DNA from 2 places in the Lysobacter sp. Soil_N_23 genome. Region 1 is predicted to be linked to the other one. Evidence: riboswitches for the same ligand, from Rfam matches in the RefSeq annotation. Region 1 holds a riboswitch; the other holds the start of a gene.
What was found. Region 1 has a riboswitch for cobalamin ahead of metE (5-methyltetrahydropteroyltriglutamate--homocysteine S-methyltransferase). Riboswitches for the same ligand answer to the same signal wherever they lie in the genome.
Positions count from the first base shown of each region.

Region 2: linked by a shared signal. The riboswitch ahead of btuB (TonB-dependent vitamin B12 receptor) and the one ahead of metE (5-methyltetrahydropteroyltriglutamate--homocysteine S-methyltransferase) in region 1 are both predicted to bind cobalamin.

Region 1 is NZ_JBDGKY010000015.1:57,004-67,455, forward strand. It holds gene gap (type I glyceraldehyde-3-phosphate dehydrogenase) at 173-1,177, shown strand; gene AC3A3X_RS12400 (group III truncated hemoglobin) at 1,690-2,100, shown strand; gene AC3A3X_RS12405 (glycosyltransferase family 39 protein) at 2,097-3,608, opposite strand; gene metE (5-methyltetrahydropteroyltriglutamate--homocysteine S-methyltransferase) at 3,747-6,023, opposite strand; cobalamin riboswitch at 6,210-6,390, opposite strand; gene AC3A3X_RS12415 (acyl-CoA thioesterase) at 6,465-6,830, opposite strand; gene AC3A3X_RS12420 (ribonucleotide-diphosphate reductase subunit beta) at 6,913-7,923, opposite strand; gene AC3A3X_RS12425 (ribonucleoside-diphosphate reductase subunit alpha) at 8,161-10,452, opposite strand, start outside.
Region 2 is NZ_JBDGKY010000007.1:124,816-135,267, forward strand. It holds gene bioD (dethiobiotin synthase) at 1-155, opposite strand, end outside; gene AC3A3X_RS07795 (GAF domain-containing protein) at 219-704, shown strand; gene AC3A3X_RS07800 (TfoX/Sxy family protein) at 701-1,090, shown strand; cobalamin riboswitch at 1,349-1,568, shown strand; gene btuB (TonB-dependent vitamin B12 receptor) at 1,724-3,598, shown strand; gene AC3A3X_RS07810 (aromatic ring-hydroxylating oxygenase subunit alpha) at 3,823-4,932, shown strand; gene AC3A3X_RS07815 (DUF998 domain-containing protein) at 5,333-6,034, opposite strand; gene AC3A3X_RS07820 (phytoene desaturase family protein) at 6,080-7,600, opposite strand; gene AC3A3X_RS07825 (phytoene desaturase family protein) at 7,734-9,317, opposite strand; gene AC3A3X_RS07830 (aminomethyl transferase family protein) at 9,458-10,452, opposite strand, start outside.

The DNA.
Region 1 (10,452 bases):
TCCAGTGTCTGCAGGAGCCTGCGGACGCGCTTGATCCGGATCAAGTCGCCCCTGATCAAGTCGCCCTTGAGCCGCGGTGACCCTTTCATCCCGGGCCCGCGGGCGGGCCTGTTAGAATGGGCGTTCCCCGTCCATCCGCCGCGCCGGGCGCGGCCGCAGGAGTTTTCCAGCTATGACCATCAAGGTGGGTATCAACGGCTTCGGCCGCATCGGGCGCAACGTGCTGCGCTCGGCCGTGCAGAACTTCAATGGCGAGATCGAGATCGTCGCCATCAACGACCTGCTGGAGCCGGACTACCTGGCCTACATGCTCAGCTACGATTCCGTCCACGGCCGCTTCAAGGGCGACGTGAAGGTCGAGGGCAACACGCTGCTGGTCAACGGCAAGAAGATCCGCCTGACCCAGGAGCGCGATCCGGCCAACTTGAAGTGGGATGAAGTCGGCGCCGACGTCGTCATCGAATCCACCGGTCTGTTCCTCGACAAGGTCACCGCGCAGAAGCATCTCGATGCCGGCGCGAAGAAGGTCGTGCTGTCGGCGCCGTCGAAGGACGACACGCCGATGTTCGTCTACGGTGTGAACCACACCAAGTACAACGGCGAGGCGATCGTTTCCAACGCTTCGTGCACCACCAACTGCCTGGCGCCGATTGCCAAGGTCGTCAATGACAAGTGGGGTATCAAGCGCGGCCTGATGACCACGGTGCACGCTGCCACGGCGACGCAGAAGACCGTCGATGGTCCGTCCAACAAGGACTGGCGCGGCGGCCGCGGCATCCTGGAGAACATCATTCCGTCCAGCACCGGTGCGGCCAAGGCCGTTGGCGTGGTGATCCCGGAGCTCAACAAGAAGCTCACGGGCATGGCCTTCCGTGTGCCGACTTCTGACGTGTCGGTGGTCGATCTGACGGTCGAGCTGGAAAAGCCGGCGACCTACGCCGAGATCTGCGCGGAGATGAAGGCGCAGTCGGAAGGCGCGCTCAAGGGCATCCTGGGCTACACCGAGGACAAGGTCGTGGCGACCGACTTCCGCGGCGACGTGCGCACCTCGATCTTCGACGCCGAAGCCGGCATCGCGCTCGACGGCACCTTCGTCAAGCTGGTCAGCTGGTACGACAACGAGTGGGGCTACTCGAACAAGTGCCTCGAGATGGTCAAGGTTGTCGCCGGCAAGTAAGGCGCGCACCTGCTGCATCACGGACAAGGCCGGCATTTTGCCGGCCTTGTTTTTTTGGTTCTCCCTGCCCCTGCGTGAAGGCTCTCGGTGCTTGTCGTCCCGAACGTAGTGAGGGACCTGCTGGTGCTTTTGCGTGTTGCGTGTCGGGCTTGCGTCTGCGGAGCGGCGTCGTCCGCCGGGCCGGGGATTGCTCCGCCCCTTGGTCGGACATCCTGTCCGAATGCGGGGCGCGGGCCATCCATGGCCCGCTGCTGCGCAATCCCCGGCCCGGCGGACGACGCTTCGTAGTTTCGTTGCATGGTCTTCGGGGGCCCTCACCCCAACCCCTCTCCCGCAAGCGGGAGAGGGGCTAAAGAAGACCGTCATCCCCGCGAAGGCGGGGACCCAGCGTCGTTGCTCTGATGCTCGTCATTCCCGCGAAGGCGGGAACCCATGGACGTTGCTTCGGTTCTCCGCCAGCAAGGCGCGGCTCACCTTGTTTTCCGAACGGAACGCCCCCAGCTATGGCCGCAATGAGCGAATCCAGACAGCTTGACGAGCAACAGCTGGCGACCCTCGTAGACCGCTTCTACGAGCAGGTCCGCGTCCATCCGGAACTCGGCCCCGTCTTCAATGCCGCCATCGACGACTGGCCCGAGCACAAGCGGCTGCTGACGTCGTTCTGGTCGTCGGTCCTGCTCGGCACGCGCAGCTACCGCGGCCAGCCCATGGCCGCGCATCGGCCACACCCGATCCGCCCCGAGCATTTCGACCAATGGCTGTCGCTGTGGCAGAAGACCGCGGAGTCGCTGCTTGCACCCGAGCACGCCGCGCTGGCCTGCGAACACGCCAGCAAGATCGGCTACAGCCTGCGCTACGGCCTCGGCCTGCAGGAACGCAAGGGCGCCCTGCCGCTCGGCGTACCCATTGCCGGAAGCGCCTAACCGAACTTCTGCATCTTCGGCCACGCCTGCTGCCACGGAATGCGCAGGTCGCGGCAAATGAAGATGTCGGGGTGGTCGCGCGTTTCCTCATTAGGCACGTTGTAGCGATTGCGGACCCGACCGGCGAACACGCAATGGGCCGGTGCATCGGCGATGTCCGCGGGTGAATCGCCGAGCACTATCACCGTCTGCGGCGGCGTCGCACCATAGCCCTTGTACCAGTACGAATTGACCGGACTGATCGCCATCGGCAATCCCAGCTTCGGTCCATACAGGTTGATTGCCCCGGCCTCGCCGTAGTTGTTGGTGAACACCGCGGTGTGCTCGCGCTCGGCTGGCGGCAGTTCGTGGTAGATGCGCGCGACTTCCTCCACCAGCTCCGGCCATCCGATCTGCTCGGCGAAGTTGTCGTGCGCCGCCCGGCTGATTCGCCAGCCGGTTGAATTGACTTTGGCAAACTGCAGGCCGATCAATCCGCTGCCTATGGCCATCGCCACGACCCACACGGTCAGCAGGGCGGTGCCGGTGAGCGCGTAGCCTGCGCGCAACGGACCCTGCCGGTGCAGGAACTGCTCGATCGCGACGCAACCGGCCGCAAGCAGCATCGGATAGGCGCCGGCCAGGTAGTAGGAGCGGCCTTGGGCGAGCACGAACAGCAGCAGCGGTACCAGGTACATCCATGCGACCACCGCGTAGCGCCGGCCTGCCTTGGACAGCACCAGCCACGCCAGCCCGGCCAACCAGACTGGCAGGGCCATGAGCCCAGCGTTGCCGTACAGCTGCTCGATCAGGAAGTCCTTGGTACGGCCGATGCGCACATCGCGCGCATGGATCGACTGCAGGAAATCCAGCGAGATGAAGTCGTACCGCCACTGCCACAGTGCATTGGGCAGGAACAGCAGCAGCGACAGCACCGCACCGAGCCACAGCCAGCGGCTGCGCAGGTGCGCGCGCAGCGGCGTTGCCAGCGTCGCCACCACTATCCCGGCGACGAAGAACACCATCGTGTACTTGGTCAGCATGCCCAGGCCGATGACCGCGCCGATCGCCAGCCACCACCGCGCGTCGCCGCTGTTGACCAGTCGCAGCACCAGCCAGGCCAGCAGCACCCACCACAGGTAGTCGATGCTGACGTACTGCATCAGCCCGCCGGCGACCATCGAGAACGGCGCCAGTGCGGCGAACAGCGCAGCGACTATCTGCGTGGCGCGGGTGCCGCCCATCTCGCGCGCAATCAGGCCGGCGAGCACGGCGGCGATGCTTTGCGCCAGCGCCGCGAACACACGGAAGCCGCTGAGCGAATCGCCGAACAGCTCCAGCGAGATCCGCGCCAGTGCCGGCGTCAGCGGCGGGTAGGCGACGTAGCCCCAGGCCAGGCTGCGCGCATCGTCGAGCAGCGCCAGCTCGTCGCGATGGAAGCCATAGTGCTGGTTGCTGAAGAGCCGCAGGACGAACAGCGCGATCGCGATCAGGGCGAGCCAGACGACATGGCTGCGGGGTAAGCGCATTGGCGACATGGCAGCGACGATTCCCGTCAAGGATTTCGGCTATTTAGGCCTGCGTCCGGCCCGGATGCAATGGAGCCGGATGCAAGGGTGTGTCGCAGGCCGCCCGCCCGTGGTGCCGGGCGGGCGGCTCCATCGCTGTCAGGCCGTGGCCAGCCCCAGGCGCAGTTCGCGCGTGGCCTGGACCATCGCGCTCAGCGCTTTGCGCACTTCCGGCCAGGCGCGCGTCTTCAGGCCGCAGTCCGGGTTGACCCACAGCTGCGCCGCCGGGATCACCTGCAACGCCTTGTCCAGCAGTTCGCCGATCTCCGCCGGCGACGGCACGCGCGGGGCGTGGATGTCATACACGCCCGGGCCGATGCCGTTGGGGTAGCGGAACCTGGCGAAGGCATCGAGCAGTTCCATCCGCGAGCGCGAGGTCTCGATCGAGATCACGTCGGCATCGAGCGCGGCGACCGCGTCGATGATGTCGTTGAACTCGGCGTAGCACATGTGGGTGTGGATCTGGGTGGTGTCGGCCACCGCACCGGCGGCCAGGCCGAACGCCTCCACTGCCCAGGCCAGGTAGTGCGGCCAGTCCTCGCGTCGCAACGGCAGGCCTTCGCGCAAGGCCGGTTCGTCGATCTGGATGATGGCGATGCCGGCCGCTTCCAGCTCCAGCACTTCATCGCGCAGGGCCAGCGCGATCTGCCGGCAGGTGTCGGCGCGCGGCTGGTCGTCGCGCACGAACGACCACTGCAGGATGGTGACCGGCCCGGTCAGCATGCCCTTCACCGGATACTGCGTGCGCGACTGCGCGTAGGAGGTCCACTCCACGGTCATCGCGCGCGGCCGGCTGACGTCGCCGTACAGCACCGGCGGCTTCACGCAGCGCGAGCCGTAGCTTTGCACCCAGCCGTGGGAAGTGAAGGCGAAGCCGTCGAGCTGCTCGCCGAAGTACTCGACCATGTCGTTGCGTTCGAACTCGCCGTGCACCAGCACGTCCAGGCCGATGGCTTCCTGTTCGCGCAGGCAGTTGTCGATCTCGCGCTCCAGGAACTGGCGGTAGCCGGCGTCATCGAGCTTGCCGGCCTTGTGGTCGGCGCGTGCCTTGCGCACCAGCGACAGCTGCGGGAACGAACCGATCGTGGTGATCGGCAGCGGCGGCAGTGACAGGCGCTCGTGCTGCAGTCGCGCGCGCTGCGGATAGGGGGTGATGCGCCGGCTCATCGCCGGCACAAGGTCGGCCATCCGCGAGCGCACACCTGCGTTGCGCAGTTCCGGCGCGTTGCGATGTGCGGCGCGGGCCGCCTGTGCGGTGGAGATCGCTGTCGCCGCGGCTGCATTGTCAGCGTGGGCATCGGCGAGCAGTCGCAGCTCTTCCAGCTTCTGGCGCGCGAACGCCATGCCGCCGCGCAGGGGCTGTGGCAGCTTGCGCTCGAGCTCCAGGTCGATCGGCACGTGCAGCAGGGAGCACGAGGGCGCCAGCCATCGCACGCGCGGTCCAGCCGTGCGTACAAGCGCCAGCGCCGCATCGAGGTTGGTGCGCCACACGTTGCGCCCATCGACGATGCCGAGGCTCAGCGATCGCTCGGCCGGCCACGCTGCCAGTACGCGCCCGAGCTGCTGCGGCGCGCGTGCAAGATCAATGTGCAGTGCGCCGACCGGCAGCCCGGCGACCAGCTCCAGGTTGTCGCCCAGATCGCCGAAGTAGGTGGCGAGCAGGATCTGCGGAACGTCGGCCGCGGCCAGTGCGGCGAAGGCCCGACGATAGGCGTCGCGGTCGGCGTCGCCCAGGTCGAGTACCAGGCAGGGTTCGTCGATCTGCACCCACGATGCACCGGCGCTCTTCAACTGCTGCAGCAGTTGCACATAGGCCGGCAGCAGCGAGTCGAGCAGTTCCAGCGGGCAGCCGCCATCTTCACGCTTGCCCAGCTTGAGGAACGACACCGGGCCGAGCAGCACCGGGCGCGCCTCCAGCCCCAGCGCCTGGGCTTCACGCAGTTCGGCCAGCGGCTTGTCGCCGCGCAGGCGGAACGTCTGGTCGACCTGGAACTGCGGCACGAGGTAGTGGTAATTGCTGTCGAACCACTTGGTCATCTCCAGCGCGTGGAGGTCGTGCTGGCTGTCCTGCAGGCCGCGGGCGAGGGCGAAATAGCCCGCCAGCGGGTCTGCCTCGAACACGTCGCGGTGCGAGGGCGGGATGGCGTCGAACAGGACCGCGGTGTCGAGCACGTGGTCGTACAGGGAGAAGTCGTTGCAGGGAACGACGTCGACGCCGGCATCGCGTGACAGCTGCCAGTGCCGGGCACGCAGTTCGCGTGCGGTTGCGTGAAGGTCCGCCGATGTCGTCTGGCCTTTCCAGAACGATTCGAGGGCCTGCTTGAGTTCGCGTCGCGCGCCGATGCGCGAGAAGCCGAGATGGGTTACCTGGATCATGGTGATGTACCTGCGATGCGTTATGCATGACGCAGGGCAACGAAGGAGGGCATGGGCACGCGCCCGCTGCCGCAAGCGGCGTCGGGACCGGGACCTGCCTTCGACCTTCGCCCCCGCGGGCGAACCGGCCGCGCGGCGCGAGCCGTGCGGTCGGGGGTCGGGCGGAGGGCGTACCCTCCGGTCGGGGCAGGTCTTCGGGCTTGTGGGCGCGAGGACACCAGGTCCTCATCTACTGACCATCGCTTCCCGGGCTCAGCGCCCAGTGCATGGATGGCGGTCGTTCCCATATACCGCTGCGGGGCAGCTCCGGAATTGGACTGGCGTCCGTACCGGATTCCCTCTGGCGCCGCCGGTTGCCCGGCGGTACTTGTCACATCGCTCCATCTTTATGAAGCGATGATCACCACGACGCCGCTACGTTAGCCCTGCAGGCAGGAGGCGTCAATCGTCGAATGGCTTCAGCGCGGGGACCGGTGTCGGCTGGCCGTGCAGGTCGAGCGCGACCATGGTGAAGCGGCCGCGCGTGGCCAGTTGCGTGTCGCCGGTCATCAGGTCCTCGCGGTACATGTCGACTTCCACCTGCAGCGAACTGCGTCCGGTGGCGACCACGCGCGCGACCAGTTCGACCAGCGCGCCCTTGGGCACGGCGACGTGGAAGTCGATCTGTTCCGATCGTGCGGTGACCACCGTGCTGCGCGCATAGCGCGAGGCGGCGACGAAGGCGGCCTTGTCCATCCACGCCAGGGCCTGGCCGCCGAACAGGGTGCCGAGGTGGTTGGTGTGGTCGGGGAAGACTATTTCGGTCATGCGGGCTTCGGTGGGGGGCGCGGGCGCGGCCTTGCCCTCACCCCGGCCCTCTCCCGCGCGCGGGAGAGGGAGCGAAGCCGCGTCAGAACGCGGCATCGAAGGCGACCTCGCCCTGCACGCCCACCTGGTAGGCCGAGACGCGCCGCTCGAAGAAGTTGGTCACTTCCTGCACGTCCTGCAGGTCCATGAACGCGAACGGATTGGTCGCGCCGAAATGGCGCGGCATGCCCAGTTGCGCCAGGCGCTGGTCGGCGCAGTACTGCAGGTACTGGCGCATGTCCTTGGGCGAGAGGCCGGCGACGCCGCCCGACAGCACGTCCTGGGCGAACTGCATCTCGCACTCCACTGCTTCCTCCAGCATCTGCACGACCTGGCGCTGCAACTCGTCGTCGAACAGTTCCGGCTGCTCGCTGCGCGCGGTGCGGATCACTTCGAAGGCGAAGGCCATGTGGCAGCTCTCGTCGCGGAACACCCAGTTGGTGCCCGACGCCAGGCCGTGCAGCAGGCCGCGCGAACGCAGGTAGTAGACGTAGGCGAAGGCGGCGAAGAAGAACAGGCCTTCGATGCAGCAGGCGAAGCAGATCAGGTTGAGCAGGAACTGGCGACGCTGCTCCGCGGTTTCGATGCGCCGGATGTCCTGGATCGAATCGATCCACTTGAAGCAGAACTCGGCCTTGGCGCGGATCGAGGGAATGTTCTGCACCGCATCGAACGCCTTGGCGCGCGCGACCGGGTCGGGCAGGTAGGTGTCGAGCAGGGTCAGGTAGAACTGCACGTGCAGCGCTTCCTCGTACAGCTGCCGCGACAGGTACATGCGCGCCTCGGGCGCGTTGATGTGCTGGTACAGGTTAAGCACCAGGTTGTTGGCGACGATGCTGTCGCCGGTGGCGAAGAAGGCCACCAGGCGCTCGATCAGGTGGCGCTCGGCCGGTCCGAGCTTGTGCTTGAGGTCGTTGACGTCGAGCGAGAAATCGACCTCTTCCACGGTCCAGGTGTTGCGGATCGCGTCGCGGTACATCTCGTAGAACTGCGGGTAGCGCATTGGCCGCAGGGTGAGGTCGAAGCCGGGGTCGAGCAGGCGGGTGTCGGACATGGTGTTGCCTCGGTGGACCTTGCCCTTCAGGGGCGGGCGACGCTGCGTTCCGCGAGGGGAGGGAGGCAGTTCGCGCGTCGCACGCCGGCTGAAGGGAAGGTTTTCTTGTGGGTTCCCTTCTCCCGCTGGCGGGAGAAGGTGCCCGAAGGGCGGATGAGGGCGCTCTTCGCGGTGCGGGTGGAGCTGCCCTCACCCCAACCCCTCTCCCGCAAGCGGGAGAGGGGCTACGTCGGAGGGTTACTGACAGGCTTCGCAGCTTTCCGGGTTCTCCAGCGAGCACGCCACCGCTTCGACCGCGCTGTACTCCGGCTTGGCCGCCTCGACTACGCCGCTGACGGTGGCCTTGGCGATCTTCGTCGCCGGACGCGAGCGCAGGTAGTAGGTGGTCTTGAGCCCCTTCTTCCACGCGTACATGTACATCGACGACAGCTGGCCGATGTTCGGGCTCTCGATGAACAGGTTCAGCGACTGGCTCTGGTCGATGAAGGCACCACGGTCGGCGGCCATGTCGATCAGCGAACGCATCGGCAGTTCCCACGCGGTGCGATAGACCGCGCGCAGCGACTCGGGAATCTGCGTGATGCCCTGGATCGAACCTTCGGCCATCTTGATGCGGTCGCGCAGCTCCGGCGTCCACAGGCCGAGCGTCTTGAGCTCCTCGGCGAGGTAGCGGTTGACGACGAGGAAGTCGCCCGACAGCGTCTCGCGCTTGAACAGGTTCGACACCTGCGGCTCGATGCACTCGTAGCAGCCGGCGATCGAGGCGATGGTCGCGGTAGGCGCGATCGCGATCAGCAGCGAGTTGCGCAGGCCGTGTTCGGCGATGCGGGCACGCAGGCTGTCCCAGCCGTGGGCCTCGGACGGCGTCACGCCCCAGGCTTCGAACTGCAGCTCGCCCTGCGACGCGCGCGTGTCGGCAAAAGAAGGATGACGACCGCGTTCCATCGCCAGCTCGTTCGAGGCGGACAGCGCATGGAAATACACCGCTTCGGCAATCTGCTTCGACAGCGCCCGCGCCTGCTCGGAATCGAACGGCATGCGCAGCTTGAAGAATACGTCCTGCAGGCCCATCACGCCGAGGCCGACCGGGCGCCACTTGAGGTTGGCGCGGCGCGCAGTCTCGATCGGGTAGAAGTTGAGGTCGATCACGCGGTCGAGCTGGCGCACGGCAAGGCGCACGGTTTCTGCGAGCTTCTCGAAATCGAAGCGACCGTCTTCGCCGTGCACCGGGCCTTCGGCGAACAGCTTGACGTGGTGCGACAGGTTGATCGACCCCAGGTTGCACACCGCGGTCTCGTCCTGCGAAGTGACTTCCAGGATCTCGGTGCACAGGTTCGACAGGTGCACCACGTTGCCTTCGCGCAGGGTCTGGTTGCAGGCGCGGTTGGACTTGTCCTTGAAGTTCATCCAGCCGTTGCCGGTCTGCGCCAGCGTCCGCACCATGCGGCTGTACAGCTCGCGTGCCTTGACCTGGCGCGCCGCCAGACCGGCCACTTCGGCGGCGTGGTAGGCACGGTCGAAGGCCTCGCCCCACAGGTCGGTCAGCTGCGGCACCTTGGCCGGGTCGAACAGCGACCAGTCGCCATCGGCCTCGACGCGGCGCATGAACTCGTCGGGGATCCAGTTGGCCAGGTTGAGGTTGTGCGTGCGCCGCGCTTCGTCGCCGGTGTTGTCGCGCAGTTCCAGGAACTCCTCGACGTCGGCGTGCCACGGTTCCAGGTACACGCAGGCCGCGCCCTTGCGCTTGCCGCCTTGATTCACCGCGGCGACCGAGGCATCGAGCGTCTTCAGCCACGGCACGATGCCGTTGCTCAGGCCGTTGGTCGACCGGATCAGCGAGCCGCGCGAACGGATGCGGGTATAGCTCAGGCCGATGCCGCCGCTGAACTTGCTCAGCTTGGCGACGTCCATGTAGCGCTTGTAGATGCTCTCCAGCGAGTCTTCCGGCGAGTCGAGCAGGAAGCAGCTCGACAGCTGCTCGTGCGTGGTGCCGGAGTTGAACAGCGTCGGCGAGCTGGGGATGTAGTCCAACTGCGCCATGCGCCGGTACAGCGCCAGCGCGTCGCTGACGTCCTCGCTCAGTGCGCAGGCGATGCGCAGGAAGAACTGCTGCGGCGTCTCGATCACCGTGCGCGCGGTCGGGTGGCGCAGCAGGTAGCGGTCGTAGAGCGTGCGCAGGCCGAAGTAGTCGAAGCGCTGGTTGAGGCTCGGGTCGATCGCGTCGTTGAGCTTGCGCGCGTTGGCCTGGACGAAGCTCAGCAGACGCTCGTTGATCAGGCCCAGGTCGAAGCCGCGCTGCACAGACTGCGAGAACGCGTGGATCTCGATGCCGGCGACTTCCTTCTCGATCACGCCGGCGAGCAGGCGTGCGGCGAGGCGGCCGTACTCGGGTTCTTCGGCAGTGAGCAGGGCAGCGGTGCGGATCGACAGTTCGTCGAGCTCGCGCGTGGTCGCGCCGTCATAGAGGCCGGAGATGGTGCGGGTGGCCACGCGCATCGGATCGACGGCGAACAGGCCTTCGCAGTTGCG
Region 2 (10,452 bases), on a different contig from region 1:
GTGACCTCGCAGCCGCTGGCGAGCGGCTTCATGCCGACCGCACGCAGGCCGCGTGCGCGCAGCGCGTGCAGCAAGGTCGCAGTGGCCAGTGATTTGCCGATGCCGGTGTCGGTGCCGGTGACGAACCAGCCGGCACCGCCATCACGCCTGTTCATCGCCGGACCGCCCATCCCAAGCTCGAGGGCCACACGCTGGTAGACTGCGGGAAAGAGGCATTTATGTTCACCAGCGAAAGTCTAAGCGGGCCCAAGCCCGAACAGTACGCACAGTTGCTCGAGCAGGCGCGGGCGCTGGTGCACGGCGAACGCGACCGCGTAGCCAATGCCGCCAACCTGTCGGCCCTGGTCTACCACTCCCTGCCGGGCCTGAACTGGGTCGGTTTCTATCTGTTCGATGGCACCGAACTGGTGGTCGGCCCGTTCCAGGGGCTGCCGGCCTGCATCCGGATTCCGCTCGACAAGGGCGTCTGCGGGGCCGCCGCGACCACCCGCCAGACCCAGCGGATCGCCGACGTCCACGCCTTCCCTGGCCACATTGCCTGCGATTCTGCGTCTAACTCTGAACTGGTCGTGCCACTTGTGGGGGGGGATGGCCAGCTGATCGGCGTGTTCGATCTGGACAGCCCGCACTTCGACCGCTTCGACGCCGACGACCAGCGCGGCCTGGAAGCGATTGCCCAGGCTTTCGTGGAGTCGCTGGCATGACTATCGGTAAGGGCGGGGAAAAAGGCGCAGACAAGCTGCGCAACATCGGCCCCAAGTCGGCGGCCTGGTTGCGCCAGGTAGGACTGCGCTCGCGCGAGGACCTGACCGCGATCGGCACGGTCGAGGCGTTCATGCGGGTCAAGCGCGCCGGCTTCAAGCCGACGCTGAACCTGCTGTACGCCATCGAAGGCGCGCTGCAGGACTGCCATTGGCAGGAGATCTCCGACGAACGCCGCAGCGAACTGATCGCCGCCACCGAAGCGGCCATCGCCCTGCTGCCGCCGCCGCGCTACCGCCCGCCGGCAGGCCCGGTGACGACGACCCAGGTCGCCGAGGAAACGATGGCGATGCCGTCGCTGCTGGACGAGCCGGCAGACCGGGACTGAGGGTTTTGCCGTCGGTTACCGTCATCCCGGCGAACGCCGGGACCCAGGCCATCACGCCTTCCGCCACCTCACGTCGTCCCGGCGAAAGCCGGGACCCATTTGCTCTGCCTGCCGCGACAACGTCAAAGACAACGTCACTAGGTCCCCGCCTTCGCGGGGATGACGGTGAGGTGCTCATGACGGTGAGGGTGGTGATGACGGTGAGGGCCCCGGATGGCGGCGCCGGGCTCATTTGGGCAGCGACCTGCTAATCGCGTAGACTGCGCCCCGCTTCGAGGTGACCCGGCGGCGTCCTGCCGACGGGTTGAAACGGGAAGCCGGTGACGTCCCCGCAGGGACCATTCCGGCACTGCCCCCGCAACGGTAAGCGAGTACAAGCGCTGCATCCGCCACTGTGCATGTCACGGGAAGGCGCGGCGCCGGAGAGCACAAGCCTCCACTCGCGAGTCCGGAGACCGGCCTGGAAGCAGGGTCACGCGCCTTCACCGGCGCTGCCCACCCCTGGTTGCGATGCGGAGGGCATCGCGGCGGCGACGTTGGCGCCGTGCGCCCACACCGCAGCCTCGTGCACTCTCCTTTCGCGACTTCCCCAGTTGCCCGTCACGGCCCGAGCCGTGCGTTGGAGAATCATCGATGCAATTGCGTACTCTGTCCCTCGCCGTCGCGTGCCTGCTCGCCGCACCCGCGGTCGCCCACGCGCAGGACACCGCTGGCGCCACCGACCCGACCGACCTCGACCAGGTCATTGTCACCGCCAACCGCACCGCGATCAGCGTCAACGATGCGCTGGCACCGGTGGAAGTCATCGACGCCGAACAGATCCGCCACAGCCAGGCACGCTCGCTGCCCGACCTGCTGCGCGGCCGCGCCGGCATCTCGATGTCCAACCAGGGCGGCAACGGCAAGCTCACCACGCTGTTCCTGCGCGGCGCCGAATCCGACCACGTGCTGGTGCTGGTCGACGGCATCCGCGTCGGCTCGGCGACCTCGGGCCTGACCGCATTCCAGGACCTGCCGATCGAAATGATCGACCGCGTCGAGATCGTCCGCGGCCCGCGTTCGAGCCTGTACGGCGCCGACGCCATCGGCGGCGTGATCCAGGTGTTCACGCGTCGCGACAAGCACGCCTTCGCCCCGCGCGTGCGCTTCGACGGCGGCAGCAACGACACCCTCGGTTACGGCGTCGGTTTCGGCGGCGGCAATGACCGCGGCTGGTTCGGTGCCGACTACCAGCACACCCGCACCAGCGGCATCAACGCCTGCAACGGCTTCTTCGACCCGACCACGTTCGACGGTGCCGGCTGCTTCATCGCCATGGACTCGCAGCCCGACCGCGATGGTTACGAAAAGGACGCACTGTCGCTGCGCGGTGGCATCAACCTGACCGAGCAGTGGAGCCTGGAAGGCCACGCCCTGCGCAACGAAGGCGACAACGAGTTCGACGGCGACTTCACCGACCGCGCCGAAACCGTCCAGCAGGTCATCGGCGGCAAGCTGCGCTGGCACCCGTCCGACCGCGTCGACGTCCACCTGACCGCGGGCCGCAACGTCGACTCGTCCGACAACTTCCTCGGCGACACCTACCTCGACTTCTTCAGCACCGACCGCGACAGCGCCACGCTGCAAGGCGACTTCGGCGTTGCCACCAACCAGTTGCTCAGCGTCGGCCTGGACTGGCTCAACGACAGCGTCGAGAGCACCACGCAGTACGACGAGGACGAGCGCGACAACAAGGCCGCGTTCGTGCAGTACCAGGGCAAGTTCGGCGCGCAGTCGCTCGAGGCCAGCGTGCGCCGTGACGACAACGAGCAGTTCGGCGGCCACACCACCGGCGGCGCGGCCTGGGGCCTGGTGTTCGCCGACAACTGGCGCGTCACCGCCGGCTACGGCAGCGCGTTCAAGGCACCGACCTTCAACGAGCTGTACTACCCGTTCTTCGGCAACCCCAACCTGCGTCCCGAGGACTCCGAGACCTGGGAACTCGGCCTGGCCTACCTGGGTGACGGCTTCAACGTCCACCTCGACACCTTCAGCACCGACGTCGACGACCTGATCGCCTTCGATGCCGCGATCAACCTGCCCAACAACGTCGAGAGCGCGCGCATGCAGGGTGCCGAGCTGTCGGCGGATGCCACCATCGCCGACTGGACCATCAACGGCGCGATCAGCTACCTCGACAGCGAGAACCGCCGCGGCTTCTACGAGGGCAACGACCTGGCCCGTCGTGCCAGGAACAGCGCCCGCCTCGACGTCGACCGCGCCTTCGGTGCGTTCCGCATCGGCCTGACCGCCGTCGGCGAAGGTTCGCGTTTTGATGACGTCGCCAACACCCGCCGCCTCGGCGGCTACGGCACCCTCGACCTGCGCGCCGAGTACGCCCTCACCCGCGACCTGACCCTGCAGGCGCGCGTGGCGAACGTGTTCGACCGCGATTACGAGACTGTGGCGTTCTACAACCAGCCAGGCCGCGAGTGGTTCCTGACGCTGCGCTATGCGCCGGTGAACTGAGGCGTCGCTTCGATCCACAGAAAGGCCCGGCAATGCCGGGCCTTTTTTGTTTCCTGTAGGAGCGAGCTTGCTCGCGATCAGCCGTCACCGGCGCCGGTAACGGTGGGTCGCGAGCAAGCTCGCTCCTACGGGGCGGCCCGGGCACCTCCGGGCTGCGGCAGACGCATTGACACCATCGTCGTCGCGGGCAAATCTTGCCGTGGGGAAGCATCAGGGCGAGGCGAATGAATTCATCCGTAGCAGATCTGCTGGGCCAGTACGACCCGACCTTGCCGCTGGCGGAGGCCTCGACCATTCCTGCCTCCTGGTACGTCGACGAGCGCATCGGCGAGCGCGAGAAGCGCACGACGTTCTCGCGTTCGTGGCAGATGGCCGGGCGCCTGGACCAGTTGCGCGAGCCCGGGCAGTACGTCACCTGCGAGATCGCCGGGGAGCCCATCCTGGTCGTGCGCGGCAGCGACGGCGAGCTGCGCGGCTTCTTCAACGTCTGCCGCCACCATGCCGCGGCGGTGATGACCGAGCCGTCGGGCTGTGCGCAGAACCTGCGCTGCCCTTACCACGGCTGGACCTACACGCTGGAGGGTGCGCTCAAGGGCACGCCGAGCTTCAACAGCGAATGCCATTTCGACCGGTCGCAGCACGGGCTGGCACCGGTGGCCACGGCTGTCTGGGAGAACTGGGTGTTCGTGCGCCTGGATGCACAGGGGCCGAGCCTGGAGGAATTCCTCGGCGCCGACCTGATCGGGCAGATCCGCCCGCTGCAGCTGTCGAAGCTGCACTTCTTCGAACGCCGCCATTACCTGTTCGACTGCAACTGGAAGGTGTTCGTCGACAACTACCTCGACGGTGGCTACCACGTGCCGCACCTGCACAAGGGTCTGGACAGCGTCCTGGACTACAAGAACTACGCCATCGAGAACGGCGGCCGCTTCTGCCTGCAGTCGAGTCCGCTGACCACGGCCAAGGCGCAGGAGGACTACGCCGCGGTGCGCAAGGGGGATCGTGCGCTGTACTACTGGATGCACCCGAACCTGATGATCAACTGGTACGAGGGCATGATGGACACCAACCTCGTGCTGCCGCTGGGCGTCAACCAGACCGAGGTGATCTTCGATTTCTGGTTCGACGATGTGTCGGAGGCGGCGTATGCGCGCAACCGCGCCAGCGTCGATGTCGGGCAGCAGATCCAGGACGAGGACATGGCGATCTGCAAGTCGGTGCAGCGCGGGTTGCATTCGCGTGCTTATTCGACCGGGCGGCTGTCGGTGCGGCGCGAGGCGGGGGAGCATTTGTTTCATCGGTTGTTGCATGAGGATCTGAGCGCGGGCGGGTGAGGGCCCCGACCCGTCATCACTACCTCACCGTCTCACCGTCCCACCGACCTCACCGTCTTCACCGTCCTCACCGTCATCCCGGCGTACGCCGGGATCCAGGCCCGTAGCGCATCAGTTTCCCCACATCATCTCGCCCCTTAACCGTCATCTCGTCCCTTAACCGTCATCCCGGCGAAAGCCGGGATCCATTTGCCGTTGATGTTGCACGAAAGTCGCTGGGTCCCCGCCTTCGCGGGGATGACGGGCTTTTGGTCGCGGCGGGGGAGAGCAACGTCCATGGATTCCCGCCTGCGCGGGAATGACGAGGTGGAGGTTCCCGCCTTCGCGGAAATGACGGGGTGGTGGTTCCCGCCTTCGCGGGAATGACGGGGTGGACTTCGCGGGATGACGTGCAGCCGCCCTACTCCGGCGTTGGCGGCGTATCCCCAACCGGCTGCAGCCTCACGAGCTGCTCATGTCGCAACCACCACGCGGCAGTTCCCAGCCACAGCAGGATCATCGAGATCAACGTCTTCTGCCGCAGGCCTTCCGGCATGCCGTGCCAGTAGGCGTAGATCCACAGTGCGATGAAGCTGGCCACCGCCAGGGGCAACGCCAGTGCCACGTGCACGCGCCAGATCGCGTCGTAGTGGAAGCGCCAGGACTGCAGCACCATCGCCGATGTCACGCTCAGGAAGGTGGTCATCGCGGCGAGCCGGTGCAGCTGGTTTTCCTGGTCATGGTCCAGCAGCGGCAGATCGGTCTCGGAGATCGCGGTCACCGCCAGCGCGATCCCGGCCAGGGCCAGCAACATCGCCGGTATGGCGCTGCGCGCCTGTGGCTGCAACACGCGGTACAGGCCCGCACCCAGCAGGATCAGCGCCATGCTCAGCGAGTAATAGGCCAATCGCAGCCAGCCGCCGTAGGGCCCCTTGAGGTAGGCACTGAGCGGATCCTGGCGCCAGTCCAGGTCGGTGCGCAGCCACTGCAGCACGATGCAGGTCGACAGGAAGACGATCACCGCCACCAGGCAGATCAGCCCTGACCGGTGCCGCACGATGCCGTCGAGGAAGCTGCGTGACTTCCCTTGCACTGCCGCATCGACGGATACCGTCGCCTTCATGATGGTGCCAACGAGGCGGCCGCGGTTTCGCGGCCACCTCCGACTTTACGCGCCTGCTTTGGCTTTCAACACGGCCTGCGCGGCATTGCGCCCGGCCGCGCCGCTGATGCCGCCACCGCCGTGGCAGCCACTGCCGCACAGGTAGAGACCATCGACCGGCGTGCCGTGATTCGACCAGCCCGGCAGCGGACGCATGAAGAACATCTGATCAAGGATCAGCTGTCCGTGGTTCATGTCGCCTTCGCTGAGACCGTACTGTTGCTCCAGGTCGGCCGCCGTGATCGTGCGCACTTCGCGCACGGACGCTTCCAGCGCCGGGAACTGTGCGGCAACGATCTGGATGGCCGTGCGCCCGATCGTTCCCCTCGCCTCGTCCCAGCCGGTGCCACGCAGCTTGTACGGCGCCGACTGGACATGGATGGAAACGACCTTGCCGGCGGTGGTGACCTCCAGATAGGGCTGCGCTGAAAGCTCGCCGTACTTGGCCGCATCAAAGGCGCGTTCGAGGTACTTCAACGTCGGTGCGATCGCCAGCGTTCCCGCCGGCAGGCCATGCTGGCCGTTGGTCAGCAGGTGCACCTTGGCCACGGCGCCGCGCATCTTGATCGACTGCACCTGCCAGACGAAGTCCGGCGGCAGCTCCGGTGCGCCGACCAGGCCCAGCAGGGTGCGGCGCGGATCGGCGGCCGACAGCACCGTCGTTGCCGCGATCTCCTCGCCGTTGTCCAGGCGCACGCCCGACACCCGCAGCGAGTCGACCAGGATGCGTTCGACGCCGGCGCCCGTGCGCAGCTCGCCACCTGCGGCCCTGAATGCGGCCACCAGCGCCTCGGCGACCTTGCCGTTGCCGCCTACGACCGGACGCTGCGCGAGGCCACCGCGATTGAGCCAGTTGTGCATCAGCGTGTAGCCGGTGCCGGCCGACATCGATCCGAGCGTGTGACCGTGGATGCCGACCGCGGCGATCGCGGCCTTCACCTGCTCCGACTCGAACCATTCTTCGGTGAATTCCACCGTCGACATCGACATCGCCCGGATCACCCGGAACATGTCGCGGCCGCCCAGTCGGCGCAGCGTCCAGGCCAGCTTCGCCAGCGGCCAGCCCTCGGCCAAGCCGACATGCGGCAGGCGCGGCATCGGCGTGCGGTAGGCGGCATCGAGGAAGGCGGCGGCGCGATCCATGAAGGCGACGAACTCCGGCCAGCGCGCGGCGTCGGCGGAGGAGAACTGGCGGATCGATTCGAGCGTGGCGGCGTCGCCCGGCGTGGTCGACAGGTGCAGGCGCTTGCCGTCCGGCTGCAGCGACACGTACGGGGTTGCGGCCTCGTACACCAGTCCGTGCCTGGTCAGCCCGAGGTCGGCGACGATGTCGGGGCGCAGCTGCGCGCCCGCATGGAGCGGATCGAATGCGCTGTCGCCGAAGGTGTCGGCGGCGAGCTGCCCGCCGGCGCGGTCGCGCTGTTCGAGTACCAGCACCTTCTTGCCGGCCTTGGCGAGATAGGTCGCCGCGACCAGGCCGTTGTGGCCGGCGCCGACGATGAGGATGTCGTATCGCGTGTTCGTCATGGTCACTTCTGCAGGTTCTGATTCGTCATCCCGGCGAAAGCCGGGACCCATTTTGACGTTGACGCTCGCGCAAACGGCGAGATCAAGATGGGTCCCGACTTTCGCCGGGACGACGGGATGTGGTGGGCGGCCTTCACTTCCAGTCCTTCAGCACTTCCTGCGCCGCCATCTTGCCGGCCGCACCCATCACGCCACCGCCGGGGTGCGCGCCGGAGGCGCCAAAGTAGTAGCCCGGCAGCGGCGTGCGGAAGTCGGCCCACTGCGGCGCGGGTCGCAGGAAGAACAGCTGGTGCAGCAGCAGTTCGCCGTGGAAGATGTTGCCGCCGGTGATGCCGGCGATCTGCTCGATGTCCTTGGGCGTGATCACCTGCTTGCCGACGATCTTGCTGCGGATGTCCGGGGCGTAGCGCTCGAGCGTGGAGATCACCGTCTCGCCGAACGCGTCGCGCTTGGCATCGTCCCAGCCGCCCTCGATGTCGTACGGCGCGTACTGCACGAAGCACGAGGCCACGTGATGGCCCGGCGGGGCCATGTCGCGGTCAATCATCGACGGGAAGATCATGTCGATGTACGGCTGCTTGGCGAACTGGCCGTACTTGGCCTCATCAAAGGCGCGCTCGATGTACTCCATGCTCGGGCTGATCGAAACCGCGCCGCGGTGCAGCGGGCCTTCGCCGGGCAGGCAGGTGAAATCGGGCAGTCCGCTGAAGGCGATGTTGACCTTGCCGGAGGAACCGCGGACGCGGAAGTTCCTGATCTGCTGGACGAACTCGTCGGGCAGGTGCTTGCCTTCGACGAACTGCAGGAAGCTGCGCTTTGGATCGGCCGCCGAGATGACGACCTTGGCGCGCAGCTCGTCGCCGTTGGCGAGGGCGACGCCCGAGGCACGGCCACCGCGCACGACCACCTGCTCGACCGCGGCATTGGTGCGGATCTCCACGCCGAGTGCGCGCGCCGAACTGGCGATCGCCTGGGTGACGCCGCCGTTGCCGTTCTTGCAGAAGCCCCAGGCGCGGAAGGCGCCGTCGATCTCGCCCATGTAGTGGTGCAGCAGCACGTAGGCGGTGCCCGGCGAATGCGGGCCGAGGAAGGTGCCGATGATGCCGCTGGCCGACTTGGTGCCCTTGAGCGGGTCGAACTCGAACCAGTCGTTGAGCAGGTCGGCGGCCGACTGCGTCAGCAGCTTGGCGATCTGGTAGAGCTCTTTCTCCGACAGGCTCTTGCCGTACTGGCCGAGCTTGAGCAGTCCCTTGAGGTCGCGCAGGCTCAGCGATGACGGGTCCGGCGGAACCAGGCCGATGATCGGCTTGATCGCCTTGGCCGCGCGCGCCATCACCCGGCCGTATTCGTCCGAGGCTTCGGCATCGCGCGGCGAATGGCGGTAGAGCTCCTGGCGCGTCAGGTCGTGGTCGTCCCACGCGGCGAGGTAGTCGCCGTTGTCCATCGGCGTGACCGTGCTCGGCAGCGGCAGGATCTTCAGGCCGTGCCTGGGCAGTTCAAGGTCGCGGATGATCTCCGGGCGCAGCAGGCTGACGACGTAGGAGAACTGGCTGAAGCGATAGCCGGGGAACGGTTCGGCGGTCACCGCCGCGCCACCGACGACTTCGCGGCGTTCGAGAACGGCCACCTCCTTGCCCGCGCGCGCCAGGTAGGCGGCGGCGATCAGGCCGTTGTGGCCGGCGCCGATGACGATGGCGTCGTATTGGTTGGGGGTCATGTGGTCTGTTTCGTCAGTTGTTCGGAGATTGCCGTCATCCCCGCGAAGGCGGGGACCCAGCGACTTCAGGCGCAGCGCAAAGCAACGTCACTGGGTTCCCGCCTTCGCGGGAATGACGGGCTGCGCGCGGATGCGCGGCTTCATTTCTTCTTCCACTCCGGCTCATAGAACGGCAGCTTCACCACCTTGCCCGGCGCCTGCAGGCGCTTGTGCTCGACGGTGACTTCCATGGTGAGTGCGGTTCCCGGCTCGTAGTACGGGCGCTGCAGGTGCACCAGCGCGATGTATTTCTTCAGCACCGGCGACCAGGTGCTGGTAGACGCGTAACCCACCTGCTTGTCGCCCTGCATCATCGGCAGGCTCTCGCGCACCGCCATGCCGGGGATCTGCGGTGGCAGGCCGACTCGTGCGAACAGCGGCTCCATCTTTTCCCAGTCGACTTCGAAGCCGACCAGCTTCCACGCCGAGCCTTCGCGCTTCTCGCGCTCCAGCGCGCGGCGGCCGACGAAGTAGCCGGGCTTGTCGAGCTGCACCGCCCAGTCCAGGCCCATTTCCAGCGGCGTCGACTTCTGCCCTTCGATCCAGGCATGGTTGGCGGCTGTGTAGTCGACGTCGATCATGAACAAGCCGGCTTCCACGCGCGCCATGTCCATCGCCAGGATCCCGCACGGGACGATGCCGTAGTCGCCACCGGCTTCCATCAGCGCGTCCCAGACGTGCAACGCATCGGCCTTGTCGATCCAGATCTCATAGCCAAGGTCGCCGGTGTAACCGGTGCGCGAGATGGTGACCGGCTTGCCGGCCAGCGTGTTCGCCATCACCTTGAAGTACTTGAGCTTGTCGAGCGTCCTGGCGCAGCAGCGGTTGAGCACCGCGCGCGACTTCGGGCCCTGAAGGCTCAGTGCGGCGACCTGCTCGGTGACTTCGGTGATCGTCACGTCCATGCCAACGGCGTTCATCGACAGCCAGCGAAGCGACGGCTCGGCCGAGGTCAGGCGGAAGGTGTCTTCGGCAAGGCGCGAGATCGTGCCGTCGTCGAGCAGCTTGCCTTCCTCGTCGCACCAGCCGGTGTAACCGACCTGCCCGACCGCCATCTTCTGCACGTCGCGCGGTGTCAGCTTGTGCAGCAGGCGCG